Linked DNA regions of Filimonas lacunae. The protein of the gene in region 1 interacts with the protein of each later gene in a pairwise test. Links are inferred from orthologs where the notes say so. Each region holds a gene or a part of one and is shown in the gene's direction. Other genes may lie near its edges. The genes, in order: eno and rpe.

Evidence for each region.
Region 2: the proteins of eno (region 1) and rpe interact in binary tests that used the Escherichia coli proteins (3 or more experiments, as listed by UniProt). The link is inferred for Filimonas lacunae from one-to-one orthologs.

The regions. Positions count from the first base shown.
Region 1 is NZ_AP017422.1:7,414,458-7,424,827, reverse strand. What follows is about bases 3,625-6,554. They hold eno (phosphopyruvate hydratase), read left to right. Parts: upstream 3,625-4,411; coding sequence 4,412-5,698; downstream 5,699-6,554. Other genes in these bases: nth (endonuclease III), read left to right, coding at 6,489-6,554; FLA_RS29425 (hypothetical protein), read left to right, coding at 6,175-6,453; FLA_RS29430 (FtsB family cell division protein), read left to right, coding at 5,782-6,093; ligA (NAD-dependent DNA ligase LigA), read left to right, coding at 3,625-4,303. Also shown: FLA_RS29450 (SusC/RagA family TonB-linked outer membrane protein), read right to left, coding at 1-912; FLA_RS29445 (NUDIX hydrolase), read right to left, coding at 1,245-1,997; more of ligA, read left to right, coding at 2,123-3,624; more of nth, read left to right, coding at 6,555-7,136; FLA_RS29415 (tetratricopeptide repeat protein), read right to left, coding at 7,183-7,833; FLA_RS29405 (hypothetical protein), read right to left, coding at 8,102-8,854; dgt (dGTP triphosphohydrolase), read right to left, coding at 8,835-10,370. UniProt on the Escherichia coli protein: Catalyzes the reversible conversion of 2-phosphoglycerate (2-PG) into phosphoenolpyruvate (PEP). It is essential for the degradation of carbohydrates via glycolysis.
Region 2 is NZ_AP017422.1:1,478,341-1,488,578, reverse strand. Bases 3,503-6,300 are described here. They hold rpe (ribulose-phosphate 3-epimerase), read left to right. Parts: upstream 3,503-4,476; coding sequence 4,477-5,124; downstream 5,125-6,300. Other genes in these bases: FLA_RS06055 (PhoH family protein), read left to right, coding at 5,308-6,279; FLA_RS06065 (tetratricopeptide repeat protein), read left to right, coding at 3,624-4,451; FLA_RS06070 (hypothetical protein), read right to left, coding at 3,503-3,509. Outside these bases: FLA_RS06075 (DEAD/DEAH box helicase), read right to left, coding at 65-2,947; more of FLA_RS06070, read right to left, coding at 3,042-3,502; FLA_RS06050 (nuclear transport factor 2 family protein), read left to right, coding at 6,425-6,763; FLA_RS06045 (DUF4878 domain-containing protein), read left to right, coding at 6,764-7,186; FLA_RS06040 (inorganic diphosphatase), read left to right, coding at 7,273-7,815; FLA_RS31370 (hypothetical protein), read left to right, coding at 7,861-8,022; FLA_RS06035 (hypothetical protein), read right to left, coding at 8,223-8,441; FLA_RS06030 (DUF6055 domain-containing protein), read left to right, coding at 8,940-10,238. UniProt on the Escherichia coli protein: Catalyzes the reversible epimerization of D-ribulose 5-phosphate to D-xylulose 5-phosphate.

The DNA.
Region 1 (10,370 bases):
AACAGCTGTTCTGAATATTTCTTTCTGCCAGTTGGTATTGGCAGAACCTAACAACTTGGTATAAGTAGTATCTCCCTGTGCCTGTACATAAGATCTTACCTGAGCGGCAGACAACACATCTACATACCTGGCGGCTTTGGAAGAAGAAACGTTAGTACTGAAATTGAGAACCGGCTTACCACTTTTTCCCTTTTTAGTGGTAATTAAGATAACGCCGTTAGAAGCACGTGAACCATAAATAGCAGTAGAAGCCGCATCCTTTAACACGGTGATATTTTCAATATCATTCGGGTTAATCAATGCCATCGGGTTAGACACACCCGAAATGCTTTGTACTGAGTTGGCCACAGGCACCCCGTCAATTACATATAAAGGGTCGTTACTACCACTAATAGAAGCACCTCCACGAATACGAATGGTACTTCCAGATCCTGGCTGGCCACCTGCCGGTGTAATAGAAACACCTGGCACTTTACCCGCAATCAACTGATCTGGTGAAGTGATTGTACCCTTTTGGAAATCTTTAGAACCCACCGATACAACCGAACCGGTCAGTTCTTTTTTCTTGGCGGTACCATAACCAATTACCACCACTTCGCCTAAGGCTGCGTTAGTAGCTTCTAACCTTACATTTATGGTAGTTCCTTCAATAGCTACAACCTGTGTAGCGTAGTTAAGAGAAGTTAATTCCAGCGAGTCTTTTCCAGCCGGTATCCTTAAAGTGAATGTGCCATCAGCTTTAGTGCGGGTGCCAATAGTGGAGCCTTTTACTAAAATTGATACATCTGCTAGTGGAGATCCATCCTTCGAGTCTGTAATTTTTCCTGTAACTACTTTATCCTGCGCAAGTGCCGGCAATGCTAAGCATAACAGCGGCAATACCAGCGGCAATAACAGTCGTTTGAAATTCATATCATGTGCGTTTACTAGTTTATGAAAATCACTTTAAAGGTGATTGGTTGAAAGTGGTGAAGCGGGTGGGGGTTGTAAACAAGGGAGCCACGCAGAAGAATACCAGCTGGCTCAGTACGGATAAGACAAGCAAATAGAGAATGATCATAGTAAAAATTTTATGGCAATACAAACAATCGTGTGCGTATATCGTACACATTTCAATTTTAACACTACAAAAGTGTGTAATTTTTACACAAACCAAAAAAAAACTTAAAGATTTATACCTTAAAAAGAGGTAAAAACGAATAACACCTCGATAAAGCATTAGTTCTTAATGCCTAGAAAGAATTTTAGAAGTCGATTCCAATCCAGCTACGCTGGCTTTTTTCGTACTTCTGAAAGTTAAATTTATACAGGCGACCTGGGCGGTGCGGCACATCATCTTCATATTCGCCGGTGTCAATTAACAAATCCATCGCGAAAAATTTCTTACGGAAGTTGCGGCGATCCAGCTTCACCCCTAAAATCACCTCATACAGGTTCTGCAGTTCACGCAGGGAGAATTTATCAGGCAGCAGGTTAATACCCAGTGGATGTTCCTGCATACGTTTTTGCAACCATTTATAGCAGTAATCCATTACCTCCTGGTGATCAAAGGCCATTTCCTTTAAACCGTTGATGCTATGCCAGTGCAACTCATTGTCATGAATTTTCAACTGGTGGTGTTCTATATTCAATAAGGAGCAATAGGCAACAGTCAATACCCTGCCACCCGGATGGCGGCCTGGCCGGCTAAAGGTACGCACCTGCTCCAGGTACACATCGTCCATCCCGGTTCTGCTGCGCATAATCCGGTAAGCTGCATCGTCCAGCTCTTCCTGGTCGCCGGCAAAATCGCCTAGCAACGACCATTTGTCCTTAAACAATTGTAAATCACTGCGAATAAGCAACACTTTCAGCTCATTTTCGTCAAAGCCGAATATTACACAGTCAACAGTAATAGGAACTTTAGGATAAGAAGCCACTAACTCAACCGCTTCTTTAATCATGTCACTTTCGCCTGGCTCACCAGTAGCAGTCTGGATATTAGGATTCATATTCATAATGGCAATAATGCGGGTTTAGGTTCAAAAATACAATATTCCTCTCGTTTGTGTAATTTTTACATACCCCTGCAGGCATGCGCTTCGCCGTAAGCTAATTACCTTTAGCCCCACAAATATCTAATATGTATTCGTTAGCGGAAACAAAAACACTACAACAAAGCACGCAAACACTAAAGGAAGTAAAAGAACTGAACCAAACCCACCTGAACGAATTAAAAGAGGTATTGCGTTTTCATGAACACCGATATTATGTACTAAGCGAACCGCTGCTGGCCGATGCCGAATACGACAGCCTGTACAAACAGCTGGAAAAAATTGAAAAAGAACATCCCGAACTGGTTACTCCCGATTCGCCCACACAAAGGGTAGGACTGGGATTAAGTAAATCTTTCCCTACCGTACAGCACCTGGTGCCTATGCTGTCGCTGGAAAACTCTTATAATGCAGATGACCTGATTGATTGGGACAGGAAGGCCCGTGAATTAACCGGCCTGGACATCATAGAATATTGCGCCGAACCCAAATTCGATGGCGCCAGTATCTCCCTCATTTACGAGAACGACCAGCTGGTACGTGGCGTTACCCGTGGTGATGGTGTAGAAGGGGAAGACATTACCAATAACATACGCCAGATACGCTCTATTCCACTGTCTGCGCCTTTTTCCAAATATGGTATACAGCAGATTGAAATTCGTGGCGAAATCATCATGAGCAAACAATCTTTCGAAAAATACAATGCTATGCTGGCCGAGAAAGGCGAATCAGCACTGGCCAATCCGCGTAACGCTGCCAGTGGTAGCCTGCGCATGAAAGACCCACGCGAAGTAGCTAAGAGAAACCTCGAAGCTTTTTTATACCACGTTAGTTTTTACACCACCACTGAGGGTGTAACACTGGCAATAGATGGCAAGCCCAACAACTCTCTACCGGAAGAAGCCATAGAAGCACATGGCACAACATTACCTACCGCCCATACGCCATTGGCTACACACTCTGGCTCACTGCAAATGCTGTGGGAATGTGGCTTTCGCTCGCCTCAGAAAGAAAAGCAGGTGTTGCAGGGTATAGAAGAAGTGATTAAGCATGTGCATGATTATGAAGTGATGCGCGATACCCTGCCCTACGAAATTGATGGTATGGTGATTAAAGTGAACAACCTGTTATTACAGGATCAGATGGGCATGACCACCCACCACCCCCGTTGGGCCATGGCCTTTAAGTTTAAAGCCCGCCAGGCCACTACCCGCCTGCGTAGTGTAGAATTCCAGGTAGGCCGCACCGGTGCAGTAACCCCCGTTGCCAAGCTGGACCCCGTGTTTATAGGCGGCGTTACCGTTAGCAGCATTTCTGTACACAACGAAGAATACATACGCGAAAAAGACCTGAAAATTGGCGACACCGTATTGATAGAAAGAGCCGGTGACGTTATTCCACAGATAGTGCAAAGCATGCCGGGTCTGCGGGATGGCAGCGAACAGCCTATTGAGTTTCCCCGCCACTGCCCCGTTTGTAACAGCGAGCTGGCGAAGGAAGAAGGAGAAGCCGTGTGGCGCTGTATTAATATTGAATGCCGTGCACAGGTGCTGGAGCGTATGATCCACTTTGTGAGTAAAGACGCTATGGATATTAAAAGCCTGGGCGAAGCCAATATTCACCGCTTTTACGAGCAAGGCCTGTTAAAGGATATCCCCGGTATTTACACGCTTGACTTTGAAGCCATTGCCCAGCTGGACAAGTTTGGCAAAAAATCTATCGAAAACCTTACTGCTGCCATTGAAGCCAGCAAGCAACAACCGCTGCACCGGGTAATTTACGGCCTGGGTATCCGGTTTGTAGGGGAAACCACCGCCAAAACTTTAGCCAACAGTGTACACCAGCTGCTGGAACTGGAAGGTAAAACAGAAGAAGAGCTGCAACAGCTGGAAGATATAGGCGTAAAAGTGGCACAAAGCATTGTAAAATTCTTCAGCAATCCGCAAAACATACAGATGCTGAAACAGTTACAACAACTGGGGCTGCAAATGGTGAATAACAAAACCAGCACCGCGACAGGCGACAATAGCCTGCAGGGGCAAACCTTTTTATTCACCGGCACTATGCCTGTTTTAAAAAGAAGCGACGCCGAAGCGATGGCCGAAGCGCATGGCGGAAAAATAGTAAGTGGGGTAAGCAGTAAATTAAATTACCTGGTGGTGGGCGAAGACGCCGGCAGCAAATTAGAAAAGGCAAAAAAAATTAATACCATCAAAATTATTGATGAGGCTGCTTTTCTGAAACTGGTGAACGACCAACAGGCTGAATAACAACTATTAACTAACACCAGTTAGCTGTATGTACGCAAAAAAGATTGTTTATTTGCACCACAATTAACCAATGACCTCTATTCTAAAACATTAAACCAATAATTAGTCATGAGCTACATTACCGACATTCATGCCCGCCAGATTTTAGATAGCCGCGGCAATCCTACAGTAGAAGTAGATGTTTTAACCGATGGTGGCCACCTGGGCCGCGCTGCTGTACCAAGCGGTGCTTCTACCGGTATTCATGAAGCTGTTGAACTGCGCGATAACGACAAAAGCGTTTACGTAGGTAAAGGTGTTTTAAAAGCTGTGTCTAACGTAAACGACATTGTAGCTGAGCAATTAATCGGCTGGGAAGTTTCTGATCAGGCTGGCATTGATGCTAAACTGCTGGAAATTGACGGTACCGAAAACAAAAGCAAACTGGGAGCTAACGCAACCCTGGCAATTTCTATGGCTGTAGCTAAAGCTGCTGCACTGGAAAGCGGTTTACCTTTATACCGTTACCTGGGTGGTGTTAACAGCACAGTGTTACCTATTCCTTTAATGAACATCCTGAACGGTGGTGTTCACGCTGATAACAAAATCGACTTCCAGGAATATATGATCGTTCCTGTTGGAGCAACTACTTTCAGCGAAGGTTTACGTTGGGGCGTTGAAATTTTCCACCAGCTGAAAACCGTTTTAAAGAAAAAAGGTTACAGCACTAACGTAGGTGACGAAGGCGGTTTTGCTCCTGATATCCAAAGCAACGAAGAAGCTATCGAAACTGTACTGGCTGCTATTGAAGCTGCTGGTTACAAAGTAGGTACTCAAATCGGTATTGCCCTGGATGCTGCCAGCAGCGAAATGTTCAAAGACGGCAAATACAAATTCTATAAGAGCAGCGGTAAAGAAATCACCAGCGATGAGATGGTTGCTTACTGGACTGAGTGGGTAAATAAATATCCTATCGTTTCTATCGAAGACGGTATGGCAGAAGAAGATTGGGAAGGCTGGAAAAAACTGACTGACGCTATCGGCGACAAAGTACAGCTGGTAGGTGACGATCTGTTTGTTACCAACACCAAAATCTTACAGCGCGGTATCAGCACAGGAACTGCTAACAGCATCCTGATTAAAGTAAACCAGATTGGTACTGTAACCGAAACTATCAACGCAGTTCAACTGGCACAAAACAGTGGCTACACCACCATCATGAGCCACAGAAGCGGTGAAACAGAAGATACCACTATCGCTGATCTGGCTGTTGCCCTTAACTGCGGTCAAATCAAAACCGGTTCTGCTTCCCGTACCGACCGTATGGCTAAGTACAACCAATTGATCCGTATTGAAGAGGCTTTAGGTGCTAACGCTATCTATCCTAACGGTAAAATCCGTTTCTTCAAGAAATAAGACTAACAAATAGTCATAAACTTCAATAGCCGGGATGACGATAGTCATACCCGGCTATTGAGTTTTTATCTACCTTTACTTTTATGAAAAAAGCTGTGGCCATTTTCTCATTGCTTAAAAATAAATACCTGCTGTCGGTAACTGCATTTGCCCTGCTGATGCTGTTTTTTGATCGCAATGATGTTTTTACGCAAATGGAAAGAAAAAAACAGCTGAAAGAACTACAGGCCAGTAAACAGTTTTACGTAGAAGAAATAGAGAAGACGAAGAAAGAACTGGCCGAACTGCAGAATAATCCGGCCGCACTGGAAAAATACGCCCGGGAAAACTACTACATGAAGCGTGACAATGAAGATGTGTACATTGTAGAAACACCCGACTCCAAAAAAAAGTAACCAATTCCAGACAATAACAGCACCTATCTGCCGTTTAATTAATTGTCTGTACTGCTTTTATAACATTGTTACCAGATCACTATGCACAATTGTACTACTGAAGATCTATTGCTGTACTTAGATGACGATTTGCCTGCCGTAGAACGTTCAAATATTGCCGCTATGTTACAAGATAACTGGGCCTTACGCGAAAAATTGCAAGTATTGAAAGAGGCCAAAGAACAACTAAACAGCGCACCTTTACAGGCGCCTAAACACAAAAGCCTGCAAAACGTACTCAATCATCTTTACAAAACCCAAAAGCGGGAGAAGCTTGCTTATGCAACGTTATATCCCAAACCTGCGGCAGATATAAGATAAGCCGGTATTTTCGTGTCAGTTTTTATCATACTACTATGACACGAAAGGAGAAGTACCAGTTTGTAATCAATTATTTCGAAAAACACGCCCCGGATGCCGAAACAGAATTGCTGTACGACAATCCGTTTCAATTACTGGTAGCAGTAATACTATCCGCCCAGTGTACCGATAAACGGGTAAACCTCACTACCCCCGTTTTGTTTGCCCACTACCCCACTCCCTATGCAATGGCAAATGCCACCTTCGACGAGTTGTTCCCTTTTATCAGAAGCATTTCGTACCCCAACAACAAAACCAAGCACCTCATAGGCATGGCTAATATGTTGATACACGATTTTAAAGGGGAAGTGCCTATGACGGTGGACGAACTGGTAAAACTGCCCGGCGTAGGTCGCAAAACAGCCAATGTAATTACTTCTGTGATAGATGCACAGCCCAATATGGCTGTTGATACACACGTGTTCCGTGTATCGCACCGGTTAGGCCTTACCACTACTACCGCCACCACCCCGCTGGCCGTAGAAAAACAACTGATTAAAAACTTCCCTACCGAACTCATTCATAAAGCCCACCACTGGCTCATATTGCACGGCAGGTATATTTGCCTGGCCCGCAATCCTAAATGTCCCCAGTGCGGGCTTACCGAAATATGTAACTACTACAGGAAAGTGATAAAAAAATAAAAGGGCCTTATGGCCCTTTTATTTTTTGTTACGGTATCACTTATCCTTATCCAGGTATACGTGAAATATATTTTTCAATCTCTTTAATCTGACTGATCACCTCTTTGGTGGTAGGCTTACAGGCTTTTGCCTTACGGAAAAAGTCTTTAGCAGCCCTGAACTCGCGCTTGTTCATAAATATCTGGCACATACTCAGGTAAGCCACCGCTTCGCTTTCCTTATCCGGAATACCGGCGCGGATAGCAGCACGGATATATTGCTCTCCGTTTCTAAAATCACCTTTCTGTAAGGCCATCATACCCAGCTGTAATTTGTTGGCACCTTCGGCTTCCGGCATGGGAGATCCAAGTTCAGAGCTTTTTTTCAGGTGCTTTTCTGCCGCATCAAAATCCTGCGACATCATGGCCATGTTACCCTTAATGGTAAAATACGTAGAACGGATAGGCTTATATAAGAGGTTGGGAAACCAGATAGAATTTAATATTTTCTCCACTTCCTCTACACGACCCTGTTCCATCGGCTCCTGTATCAAACGCAGTGGTCCGATGAAAAAATGGCTGAATAAAGCAATTACACCAAGGAAATACAAGATAAAAGAAGGCCAGAACCCTGTGGTTACGTTCACAGTTACCGCCAGCACAATGGCCAGAATCCCCAGCCAGAAACGGTATTTAATAAGGACGTTGTAGAACTTCATACATCAATTTTCGAGCGGCAAAGATAGGCGGTTAACACAAACTAAAGATTTTTAGATTGTATAATGCTGTATTCCATTATTTTTGCAGCCGAAAGAAACTACAGGTCCTGTAGTTCAATGGATAGAATAGAAGTTTCCTAAACTTTAGATACAAGTTCGATTCTTGTCAGGACCACATAAAACGCGATTTTTAGCCAATTGACTAAAAATCGCGTTTTTAATTTCTGAATAACTTTCTAGCTAAATAGGCCAATATCCTTGTCACAAATCACATATTGACAGAAAACCCCAGATCTTTTTTTCCTAAGTTTTTTGCAAAAACCTTTAGATACTCTTTTATATAGTGATATGGATATATAACGTCGTTAAAATGCTTGCGCTGAATTTTTTCGAAATCATCCTCATTATATTTCTCAAAGTGGCTAATGCAATACTTTTGTAATTCCTTTGAAACTCCCAAAAAGTATTTATGCTTGTAATAAAACGTATTAACAATGCACAGATGGGGCAATGGGTTTTCTTCTAAAACTAAATCCAACTCCCTTGTTTCTAAAAATCGTTTAAAAGTTGGTGTATAAACAAACTCCTTGTTGTTAAAGTCAAAAACAACTGAAGAAAAGTTAAAAAAAACGGTATTAGGCAAACTGTAATGTTCAAAAAGCTCTCGCGACACTTTTTTCTCAGAATAAGCCCATGTGTTACTAATATGCCATATATCAAAGGTCAAGTTTCCAACCTCCACTTTGTATCCACCAAAACTATTTCTCTTCCAAGAATATGCCCTAAAAGCAAATTCCATTAAACTTTCATCGAATTTTATAACAATGTCTAAATCCCTAATCTTACCCTTATAATTTAAAAAAAAGTTCCTAATAACACCACTAAAAATATGCACCTCAGCAAAGCGAGATAACTCATCCAAGAAGCTAAATGCTTCGATTCCTATATTACTTTTTAAGTAATACAAAAACTCATTTGAATAAGACTTCGAGTTCGATATATCAGCTAATCTTCTGTCCACTTATTTTTTGATAATGATCTAAGGCATACTGATCAGTCATGCCAGAAATAAAGTCCAAAATTATTCTAAATTTATAATAGTCGTTTAAATCCTCAAAATCTGGCTCAGCTATTTCATAAAGTTCCTTTCTCATTGTTCTTAATTCCACTAACTCGGCTTCTTCAAAGACCTCAAAAAACTGCCTTTTAAACATCTTCTCATAATCTTTTGCTATTTCAGAGAACCGTTTATGCTTAGTAGAAAGCATATCCTGCTCTTTTCTTTTCTCCGCTATATAATCAGCATTACCAGCAAATCTTTCTATATCCATTGTCAAAGAAGCTATCAGTTTTTCAAGCTTCCGATCTCCTATCTCAACCAGGTTCTCTTCAATTGCACAACTAATTACTGATTTGGAAATTAAATTTTTTGCTCGTTGAACATACTTAGGATTCGGATTAAAAAGAAACTCAATGTAAAAATCTAGAAGTCCAATAAAAACCGAATGCCCTGTAGACTCCAAATAATTTATCTCTCTCGATTTAAAAATTTTCTCTTTACAAAAGCTCTCTAACACCTTATAAACTTTATCAGAATCCTCTCTGATTAACTCCATATTATACTCCCCAAGCTCAATTTTTTCAAGATTTTCTTCAAAATTCCTAAAAGCAAGATCAACGAAGTAACGTATTAAGCTGATTCGAATGTTGACAATTTTAGCATTCGGTGTCAAAAAAGGATCTCCACAAGTAGAAGCAATTTTCTTTGCAATAGCTGATTCATTTTTACCAAAACATTCACCAACATATTGAATATCGAACAGGCCCTTATTAAACCCATCCTCCATATCCATACATAAATAGGCGATTGAATCTGCCGCTTCCATTAAATAACATAAAGGATGCCTTAATGTTCTGTCATTTAGCCTTAACCCACATTCCTCAATAATCATAGAAAAATAATGCTCTTCCGAAGCAAAAACTCCATGTTTACTTTTTTCGATTCGCTTAGAAAGTAATTTCCCCTCACTTTTTAGTCGCCTTTCAGCTTCCGAATTAATCTCCTGAAAATTAGGGTATTTAAGGTATGAAGCTAAAGTAGCATATGTTAGATTCAACCCAAAAGGATTATCTAAATACTGTAACTTAGTCAACACTCGCAATCCCTGTGCGTTGCCATCATAATGAAAGAAATCTTTCTTCTCCCTCTCTGTTAAATTATAAAAATTGGCATGTTCCTCTTCATCTTTTCTTTTAAAATAATCTGATACTATAGTTTCTCCAAAATGTCCAAAAGGAGCATTGCCTATATCATGAACCAAACAAACCCCCTGCAATAAAATGGGGAAAATCCTTAACAGTTCTAACTCAGTTTTCCCGGTTCTGCTTTGCAAAAGCTCTGACTTACTAAGCTTTAATCCAAAAGTATATCCCAATGACATCACCTCGTTTGAATGGGTTAATCGAGAATGAATATTATCATCTGTAGTTAAAGGAAAAACCTGTGTCTTATCGTGCATCCTCCTTAAAGCAGGACT
Region 2 (10,238 bases), 5.9 Mb from region 1 along the record:
AAGCAAAGGTAAATTTCGTTCACTAAACAGGTCAGTATCCGCCTTTTTTAACACAATCTTTATACTAGCTGAACAGGTAGGCCACGTCTTCCTCGGTAAGCGATTTCACAAAACTATCTCCCTCTTCCTCCGTTACCAGCGCCCCTGCCAAGGCATGTTTTTGCTGCTGTAATTGTATAATACGCTCCTCAATGGTGTCTTTACATATCATTTTATAGGCAAATACATTCTTCGTTTGTCCAATCCGGTGCGCCCGGTCAATAGCCTGCTGCTGCACCGCTGTATTCCACCACGGGTCGAATAAAAATACGTAATCCGCTGCGGTAAGGTTTAAACCGGCATTACCCGCCTTTAAGCTGATTAAAAAGATGTTCACTTTATTACCAGGTTCCTGGAAAGCATTCGCCATTTCGGCCCGCTGTGCCGGTGGTGTAGAACCATCAAAATGATAATACGCCAGCCCACGCTCCTTACAGCCATCCGCCAGTAACCGTAACATGGAAGCAAACTGCGAAAACACCAGCACCTTATGATCTTTCAGGTTATTGCTCAACTCCTCCATCAACAGGTCGGTTTTCACACTCTCCGTACAATTTTTACGGTCATTCTCCGGAAGCAACAAAGGACTGTTACACAGTTGGCGCAAACGCAACATTCCCTGCAATAAAGCCAGCGTGCTTTTGCCCAGGCCATCCTTGGCAATGTCCATAAACACACTGCTTTTAATGCTCTCTTTAATCTCGTCGTACAAAGCCTTTTGTGCCGGCTCCATATTACACCACATCACCATCTCTGTTTTCGGTGGCAGATCGCTGGCCACCTGCTGCTTGGTACGGCGTAAGATAAAGGGCGAGGTAAGCTTATGCAAAGCCTTGATCTTTACCTCATCCTGGTTGCGGTCAATAGCATCGGCATATTCCCGCTTAAAAAATTCGCGGTTACCAAACATGCCCGGCAACAAAAAGTTCATCTGTGCATACAGGTCAAACGTATTGTTCATTACCGGCGTACCGCTTAGTGCAATGCCAAACGAAGCCTGTAACCTGCTTACCGCACGCGTTATCTGTGCGGAAGGATTTTTAATATGATGACTCTCATCCAATGCTACCACCGCAAAAGACATCGTGCTCAGTTCTTCAATATCTGCCCGCAAAGTGCCGTAGCTGGTAATTACCACCTGGTGTTGTTTTTTCATCACCAGCGGTGTGTTACGGCTATTGCCATAATGCACCAGCGTTTTCAAATGGGGCGCAAACTTATTCAATTCCTGTTGCCAGTTAAACAACAACGAAGAAGGGCATACGATCAAATGCACCGCCTTCTCCTGCAAATGCGATTGCTGAGCCAGAAAAGTGATGGTTTGCAAGGTTTTACCCAACCCCATATCATCTGCCAGGCAAGCGCCTGCACCGGCTTCTGCCAGCAGGCTCAGCCATTCATATCCTTTTTGCTGATACGGGCGTAAAGTAGCCTTCAAACCCGCAGGCACATCATAAATTAAACCGTCGTCTTTCTGCCACAGTTCCCATTTCTCCCACCATGGTTTGGGAATCACCTGCTTCAACACCTGGGTATCTTCCGTAGCCTGCTGCTCGCAAAAAGCCAGCCAGCGCGATACCGTAACCATATTCTTCGCCACCTTACCATGGCGCAGCAGCGTACTGTAACGCTGCAACCATTCATCATCGAGCACCCCCAGCGAAGTATCTTTTAACAACACCATATGCTGGCGTATAAACAGCTGCTTCTGCAACTCTACCAACGAAATCTCTTCTTTGCCAAAGCTTACTGACATTTGCAGCGTAACCGCATTGGCTTCTTCTTTTACAATAGTAGCCGTAGTAGCCACTTTAAAAGTGGAATACCGGAAATGCTGCAACATATCCATGCCCACCACCTGCACATCCAGTTCCAGCAGGCGATGGTATACTTTTAAAAACCATTGTTTTTTACGCGCTTCATCAAATGTGATGTGGTAGTAACCATTCTTCTGATTAGGAAAACTTTCATGCAAACTTTCCAGTAATTGCAAAAAGGCCTCTTCCTGTGCCCTATCCCGCACTACCTGGAAAACCTTGCCATCACGGCTCACTTCCATCGTTTCTTTAAACGCTCCTTCCACACTAAACTCGTCATACAACCATTGCGGCGTTATCACCAGGTAAGAAGGATGTATTTCACTCAGCACAATCCTGTTTTGCGGCACCACCTTCACCTCATCCCCTGCAAACAGGTTGTTACGCCTTACGGTATACTCCCCTTCCAGCTTGGCTAAAATATGTTGCGCAAAAGCCTGTGGCGTTTTATTATACAAACGCTCCGGCTTTTGTTCCAGCCATTGCAAAGTGGTGTAATCCGTATGGGTAAGCAGGTAGTATTCCCCTTCCCTTTCCAGTAAAAAACGGCTGCGTTTATATTCCGACAAAGGGTGTGCGCCACCGCTTACAAATACAGAACAATTCAGTTGTAATTCCCCTTCCTCACTCCTGCTCACTTCAAACTGCAGCATGGGCCTTAACCCACTGAAATTACAAGGCGAAGTTTTGAAATTGCCGTTCTCCATCTCTACCTTATGATACCATTTTACCTGGGCCGCCTGCGCCTTCAACGGCTCAAACAACTCCTGCAAACGGCGCACAGCCGCATGCTGGTAAAAAGTATCAAAATCACTTTCCGGCTTTAGTTTGTTATAACGCTCTTTCAACTGCTCTTTCAACTCCTTAATACCTTCCCGCGTAAAGCCCGGCAAGGCTTCCTTCGCAGGTTTGGATAAATGCGGGTAATATTCCTTCACCTCAGCAGCATCTGTTTTACAGGGTATATATTCCACCTTGCTGCCTTCGTATTTGATAATATGTAACGATTCCAGCACCTGCTGATAATCGCCCAGCAAACGATGAGGCGATAACAACAACACTGTTTTATGATCATTTTGTTTTACAGCCATATATCAGATAGTAAGTACGCTATTAGAAAAAATCAAAAGGAGGCAAATGTAAAACATTGCCTCCTTTTGATGAACGTATTTTAAATTTCAGTGATTAGTGCATGCCCGGAAACCAGCCACGGCCAGCACCCACGATTTCACGGAAAGGCCATGGAATAGTAGCCAATATAATAATCAATGCAATGGTAAACATCCACGCCGCTTTCTTATGTTTGGCAGCATCGGTAATATTCTTTTTAGCCACACCTTTACCAATAGTAATCAGCACGATGGCAATGATCATTCCTACCGGGTGTTCTATCAGGAAAAAGCGCCAGAAGCTGTTCTTCATAACATTCTCCCCTGCCGGTACATTCACCCAGCCGTATCTGCCCCAGATTACCTGAATCAAACCTATTAACAAGGTAATATGCGCAGCTATCATCAGAAACAGTCCCAGTTTTTTATCTCCGGCGGTATAAGGCTTCTGTGCATTGGCAAAATGCCTTACAATGTTCACAATCAGTAACACTAAAATAACCCAGCGTAAAAAACTATGTAAGTGTAGTAATCCGGTATTCATATCATCTTTGGTTTGTGGGGGCAAAGTAACCGCAGAAACAACAAAGTACCAAAACACGCCCTTTTTCTCTTTCCTGCCCGTTTTTGCATTTTGATTTTTTACTTTTGAGCTTCTATGATCAGGATAATGAATTACGGATTAAGTATAGCAGTAGCCGGAATAACGCTATTTGCCAGTTGTAAAGACAAAAGCAACAACAACGATAAAGATACAGCAACCAGCAGCAGAAAAGAACTGTCGCCCGAAGCACAAAGCCTGGTAAGTTTATTAAAACTACGCCCCGATAGCGCCGGATTGCGTTTAAAGCTGGCCGTGATGTACGATAGTGCCGCCTGGTACCCCGAAGCGCTGGCCCAGATGGATAGCCTTATTAAAAAAGATAGTCTCAACTATGGCCTGTGGTATTCCAAAGCACAGGTATGGGAGCACTCCGGTGATACCGCCCGTGCTATCAAAGACTATGAGCGCGCCCTGCACATTTACCCCGCCCCCGAAGCCATGTTATCGCTGGCAAGCCTGATGGCCGAAAATAAAAACCCACAAACATTGGCTGTAATAGACAATGTAAACCACATGCGCTTAGGCCGCGAATACGATGCGCACTGTGCTTTTATATCGGGAGTATATTATGCCCGCACCGGCGACACCACCAATGCTATTAAACAGTTGAATAACTGCCTGGCTGCCAATTACACCTATATGGAGGCTTATATAGAAAAAGGCCTGGTATATTTCGATCACCAGCAATACGATAAAGCGCTGGACGTTTTTAAATTTGCCTCTTCTATCAACACGCTTTATGCCGATGCCTACTACTATCAGGCACGCGCCTACGAAATGATGAATAAAAAAGACAGCGCCGTACTGCGCTTTAAACAGGCATTAAGCCTGGATAAAGGCATGAAAGAAGCACGTGAAAAAATTCAGCAGCTCGAAAAATAAGTGCACACACTTTAAAACTTGTTATATGGCTATTATCGCACCTTCCTTCCTGGCATCCGACTTTCTCCGTTTAGGAGAAGAATGCAAAATGGTAAATGAAAGCGAAGCTGAATGGTTACACCTCGATATCATGGATGGAAGGTTTGTGCCCAATATCAGCTTTGGTTTACCCGTGGTAGAACAAATACGCACCGCCACCAGCAAAGTGCTGGATGTGCACCTGATGATAGTGGAACCAGAAAAATACACCGAAGCATTCAAGGCAGCCGGAGCCGACAGGCTGAGCGTGCATATAGAAGCCTGCCCCCACCTGCACCGTAACATTCAGCAGATTAAACAACTGGGAATGAAGGCAGGTGTGGCAATAAATCCTCATACTCCCATTGCTATGTTACACGATATTATCGGCGACATTGACACGGTGCTGATTATGAGTGTAAACCCGGGCTTTGGCGGACAAAAATTTATTCCCCATACGCTTACACGTATCAGGCAGTTAAAACAAATGATCACCGAAGGAAACCACGATGTACTTATTGAAATAGATGGCGGTGTAACAGCGCAGAATGCAGCAGAGATCATTAAAGCAGGGGCCGATGTGTTAGTGGCAGGAAGTAATGTATTCAAATCGTCTGACCCTAAAAAAGCCATACACGACCTTGCTAGAATATAGCGAAAAAAGCGCAGAAAGCCATACACATATTCAGCACAGTTGTTAATAATTTAATTAGCATTTGGTACGTTTTTAGGGTAAGTTTGAGTAGACATGAATGAGTACATGTCTAAAACGTGGCAATCACCGGCAGTTCCCTTGAAAGTACCCAGAGGCCGAATTTATCACTTAAAGCTTTGCACCTTGACAGAAGCAATCATTAACCTCGACTCCGTAAATCCGATTGAATTTTTCGGTGTTAACAATCGTAAGCTTGACCTGCTAAAAAAGAAATTCCCTTTGTTAAAAATTTTATCACGAGGTACACAAATAAAACTAAGTGGTGCACCTGAACACATTGAAACGGCAAAGGAAAAAATTGACCTGATCGTTCAATACATGGAACGAAACGGAGGGCTTACAGAAAACTATTTTGAACAGATTTTAGGAGGCGACGACGCCGAAACCATCGACAACTTTGTTGATAAAAATCCCAACGACATCCTTGTATTTGGCCCTAACGGCAAAACCGTTCGTGCACGCACTGCCAACCAGAAAAGAATGGTGCTGGCAGCCGACCGTAACGACATTGTGTTTGCCATAGGCCCTGCCGGTACAGGTAAAACCTATACCGCCGTTGCACTCGCAGTTCGCGCATTGAAGAACAAAGTGGTGAAAAAGATCATTTTAACCCGTCCGGCGGTAGAAGCAGGTGAAAGCCTTGGTTTTCTGCCCGGCGATTTAAAAGAAAAGATCGATCCGTATCTGCGTCCTTTATACGATGCGCTGGATGATATGATCCCGGCCGATAAACTGGGCTATTACATGAGTACCCGTACTATTGAAATAGCTCCCCTGGCCTACATGCGCGGTCGTACATTAGACAATGCTTTTATCATTTTGGATGAAGCGCAGAACGCCAACGATCTGCAGATAAAAATGTTCCTCACCCGTATTGGTGCTAATGCAAAAGCATTGATCACCGGCGACCCCACACAAATTGACTTACCTAAAAACCAGCGCAGTGGCCTGGAAAAAGCAAGTCGTATCCTTCGTAACATCGAGGGCATTGCCCATATTGAGCTGGACGAAGAAGATGTGGTACGTCACCGCCTGGTAAAAGCCATCATCAGAGCCTACGAGAAAGAAAAGGAAAAAGAAGGACCTAATTTCTAGTGATAGAGGAAAAGTAAAACGAAAAAGCCGGTAAGTGTAATTACCGGCTTTTTGACTTAATAAGTATTCTTACTATCTTGCCACCTTTCTTATGCAATCAACTCTAAGGTTTAAAACCGCCCTTCTGTTCCCGGCAGCTATCTTCATGATGCTGCTACTTCTTATTCGTTGTAGTCCTTCTGCGGATAGCCCTTCCGAGGCTGCCAGGTTATTTTTTACCGCCTTCCAGGAAAAGAATTATGCTAAGGCAAAAAAATATGCCACCCGTCAAAGCGCCGAAATGCTCACCCTTTTAGGCAATTTGGGCGAAAAGTTGACCACTTCCAGCAAGGAAGCAGCCAATTTTACCACAAAAACACTAAAAGAATCAGAGTCAACTGCCACAGTTCAGGTAGTTTTGCCCGATAATAGAAAAGCAACCATTATGCAGCTGGAAAAAGAAAACGGCAAGTGGAAAGTTGCTTTTGATAAAAGCCTGGATTAAATGAAAACAAACGTGTTGAAACGGATGACAGTATGGCTGCTACCCGTGTTATTACTGGCAGCATGCGGCGGCAAACAGCATAATTACCCCCAAGCAGAAAACTCACTCGATGCGGCCAGGGAGTTTATAGATGGCTATCTCAAAGGCGATTTTGATAAAGCCCTGTTTTATATGGCAAAAGACAGCGCCAACCTGCAAAACCTGCAGAAAATGCAAATTGCGTATACCAGCAAAAGCGCCAACGATAAAAAGCAATACAAACAGGCTTCCATTATCATTAACCAGGTAGAAGCGCTGGACGACTCTACTGACATCATAAATTATAAAAACTCATTCGACCGCATAGCACGAAAAGTGAAAGTAATTAAGGCCCCCGGGGGCTGGTTAGTAGACTTTAAGTATACTATTAGCGGAAATATTTAACAAAAACAAGGGGGTATCGGCAAAAAAATGGCGGATCAGACCGTTTAGCCATTACCTTTGCCACCTCAAATAACATTAAGATTCTTATGATGAATGTTCTACATCCCTGGCATGGCGTACCATACGGAGAATCAGCTCCTGAAATTGTTAATGCTATTATTGAAATCCCGGAAGGTTCCAGGGCTAAATACGAGATTGACAAGGCTAGCGGTCTGTTAAAACTCGACAGGGTTATCTATTCATCTTTCCACTACCCTGTTAACTATGGCTTTATCCCGCAAACGTATGGTGATGACAAAGATCCGTTGGATATCCTGGTAATCACTTCTTTGCCTGTACAGCCTTTAACCCTTATCGAAGCCAAAGTATTAGGTGTAATGCAAATGGTAGATGGTGGTGATGCGGATGATAAAATCATTGCGGTAGCTGCTAAAGACCCAAGCGTTAACCACTACAATTCTTTCGATGAGTTACCTCCGCATTTCTTCAGCGAACTGCGTCACTTCTTCGAAGAATACAAAAGGTTAGAAAACAAAACCGTAAAAGTAGAAGACTTTGGTGATATGGCTATGGCACACGGCATTGTAAAAGATGCTATCGAAGCTTATAAAAAGCTCATTGCCAAATAAGCATATTAAAACTTTCTTACTTACTTTTGCTAAAATTTTGAAAGAATGGAAGCTCAACAATCAACCGGCAAATATTGGTTCCTGTTTTTTTTCTGGTTAGCAATCTTAATTGTGTTGCTTTTTGTTTACCGTGAGTTTTTCTGGTTAGCATTACCTGGAGCAGTGACTTATTTCAGCAGAGCAATGAATCTGATTGATTTCAAATAATATATTTTTCTTCCAAAGAAAAGGGTGTACTGGAAACAGTGCACCCTTTTTTATTTTGCCGGTGTCACTTACGGAAAAAATATTCGTACCAACGGAGGTCCTGTCTGATCAGACGGAACCATTGCATGGCCCAACCAAAGTACTGTATGGTCAGACGGTGGCCTGGTATGCCCATACAGTACTTTGGTTTGATCAAACAATCACCCCGTTTGCAAGAATATTTTTTCCGTAGAAACAAACCAGTCTGCTGTTTGCCCGGACGGAATACCTGTAGGGTCAAACCAAAGTGCTACTCTACCGTACCACCCTCCTGTTTGCTCAAATACTTTTTCCGTTTGGCCATACAGCTGTTCCGTTTGCCCCTCCGGTTTTTCCGTCAGCACCAACGGAAATTCCGTCAGCACGAATATTTTTTCCATAAGCGCTTTTTACGCTTCTATCCTCTCTGTTCTATCACTGGTTAGCACCGCTCTGCACTATAGCAGCAATATATTTTCCTTCATCAACGCAGCATTCTTTTTCGTAAAACCTACTGCGTTACCCCTCCTTGCTGCAAAAAAAACGATCCGTTCAACGCCCGTCACCATCCTTATCCATCGGGGATGGGGCGCAAGCCCGGATTGTTTTACAGACATCCCTTACCTGCTTCGTCATCAAAAAACAAACAGTAAGGATAATTTACTGCAAATACAGAGTAATTTCTAAGAATAGGTTATAAACTAAACAGAATACTTTACAGATAGCAATTGCTGCCAATACACTAACACACTATTCCACACCAAAACACCCAAAACGTAATAACAAAACAACATAGAACCATCTTGTCATGCCTGTCCGTAACAGGTCAGGCAAACGCGCACCAACGTGCGTTATCAAACATTTATTAACCAGGCTTAAACACCCTTCAAGTCAGCTTTATGAAACACAAAATTGTACAATTACTGGTACTACTACTATTGTCATGCACATCCCTCTTCGCCAAAACCGTGTATATACCCACACAGTTTAGCACAGCGCCCTGGAACGAATGGGCGCCCAATTACAAATACGAATCCACCAACTTTGTCATCTTCTGGGGTGCAAAAGTGGGCGCAAATCCCACCACTTATTCCGATGCCAACCTGCGCTTCGATCCCGCTGCTATAGCCAGCTATCTCGAAGCCAGTTTCAGCTATTACATCAACACAGTAGGTTTCCACGATAACAGTGGCAAGCTGGGACTTTATAAAATAATAGTGGTGATGAACGAAACCTACAACGGTGCCGGCGGCCCTACAGGTTGGGCATTCGGTGGCGCTTATGATGAAATGATCGGCGCTTTATGGATTCATCCCAATGCCACCCGCGATCCATATGTGATTGCACATGAACTGGCACACTCCCTGCAAAATCAAAACCGGATAGACTTTAAACCCGGCGGTAACCAGGGCGGTTTCAACAACTACGAGCCTGCAGGCTATTTCTGGGAAACACATGCCAACTACATGCGCTGCCTGCAATATCCCACTGTTGCCAGCGATGATCTGCCACGCTGGTTAATGACACGCCAGTATTATATCGGTTCTACCCGCCATCACTACAGCACCTTTAAATGGCTCATGAACATACAGCAAAACTATGGCGGTATCAACACCGTTAACCGTTTATGGAGAGAGTCTGTAGCCAACGAAGTGCCTACCGAAACCTGGCGCAGAATAAGCGGCTGGACACAAGCCCAGTTAAACGACGCCATGTACGACTATGCAAAACGGGAAGTAAACTGCGATTATCCCGCTCAAAGTTTCGGAGCGGATATGCGCGACCAGCTGAACATTTATAAAACCAGCGCCGCCGAAAACCATTGGCTATGGCGGCAATACACTATCCTTACCCAGATAAGCGCCACCACCAACCGCTATATCGTTCCTAAAAACATGGCTCCGCAAGATCAGGGTATCAATATCATTCCACTCTACCCCAACTGTGCATCCAATACCGTGCACGTTAAATTCAAAGGCCATACCGAAGTAAATGGGCAGGCTGGCTGGCGATGGGGTTTTGTAGAAGTATTAGCCAATGGCACTACCAGTGTATATGGCGCCACCCAAAGCTCCAGCGATAGTGAAGCCACCTATACACTCACCGCATCCACCTCTAAATTATACCTGGTGGTAATGGGCGCCCCCACCGCTAAACATGATTATGTATGGGAACCAGGCTGGCCCAGGCAATACAGA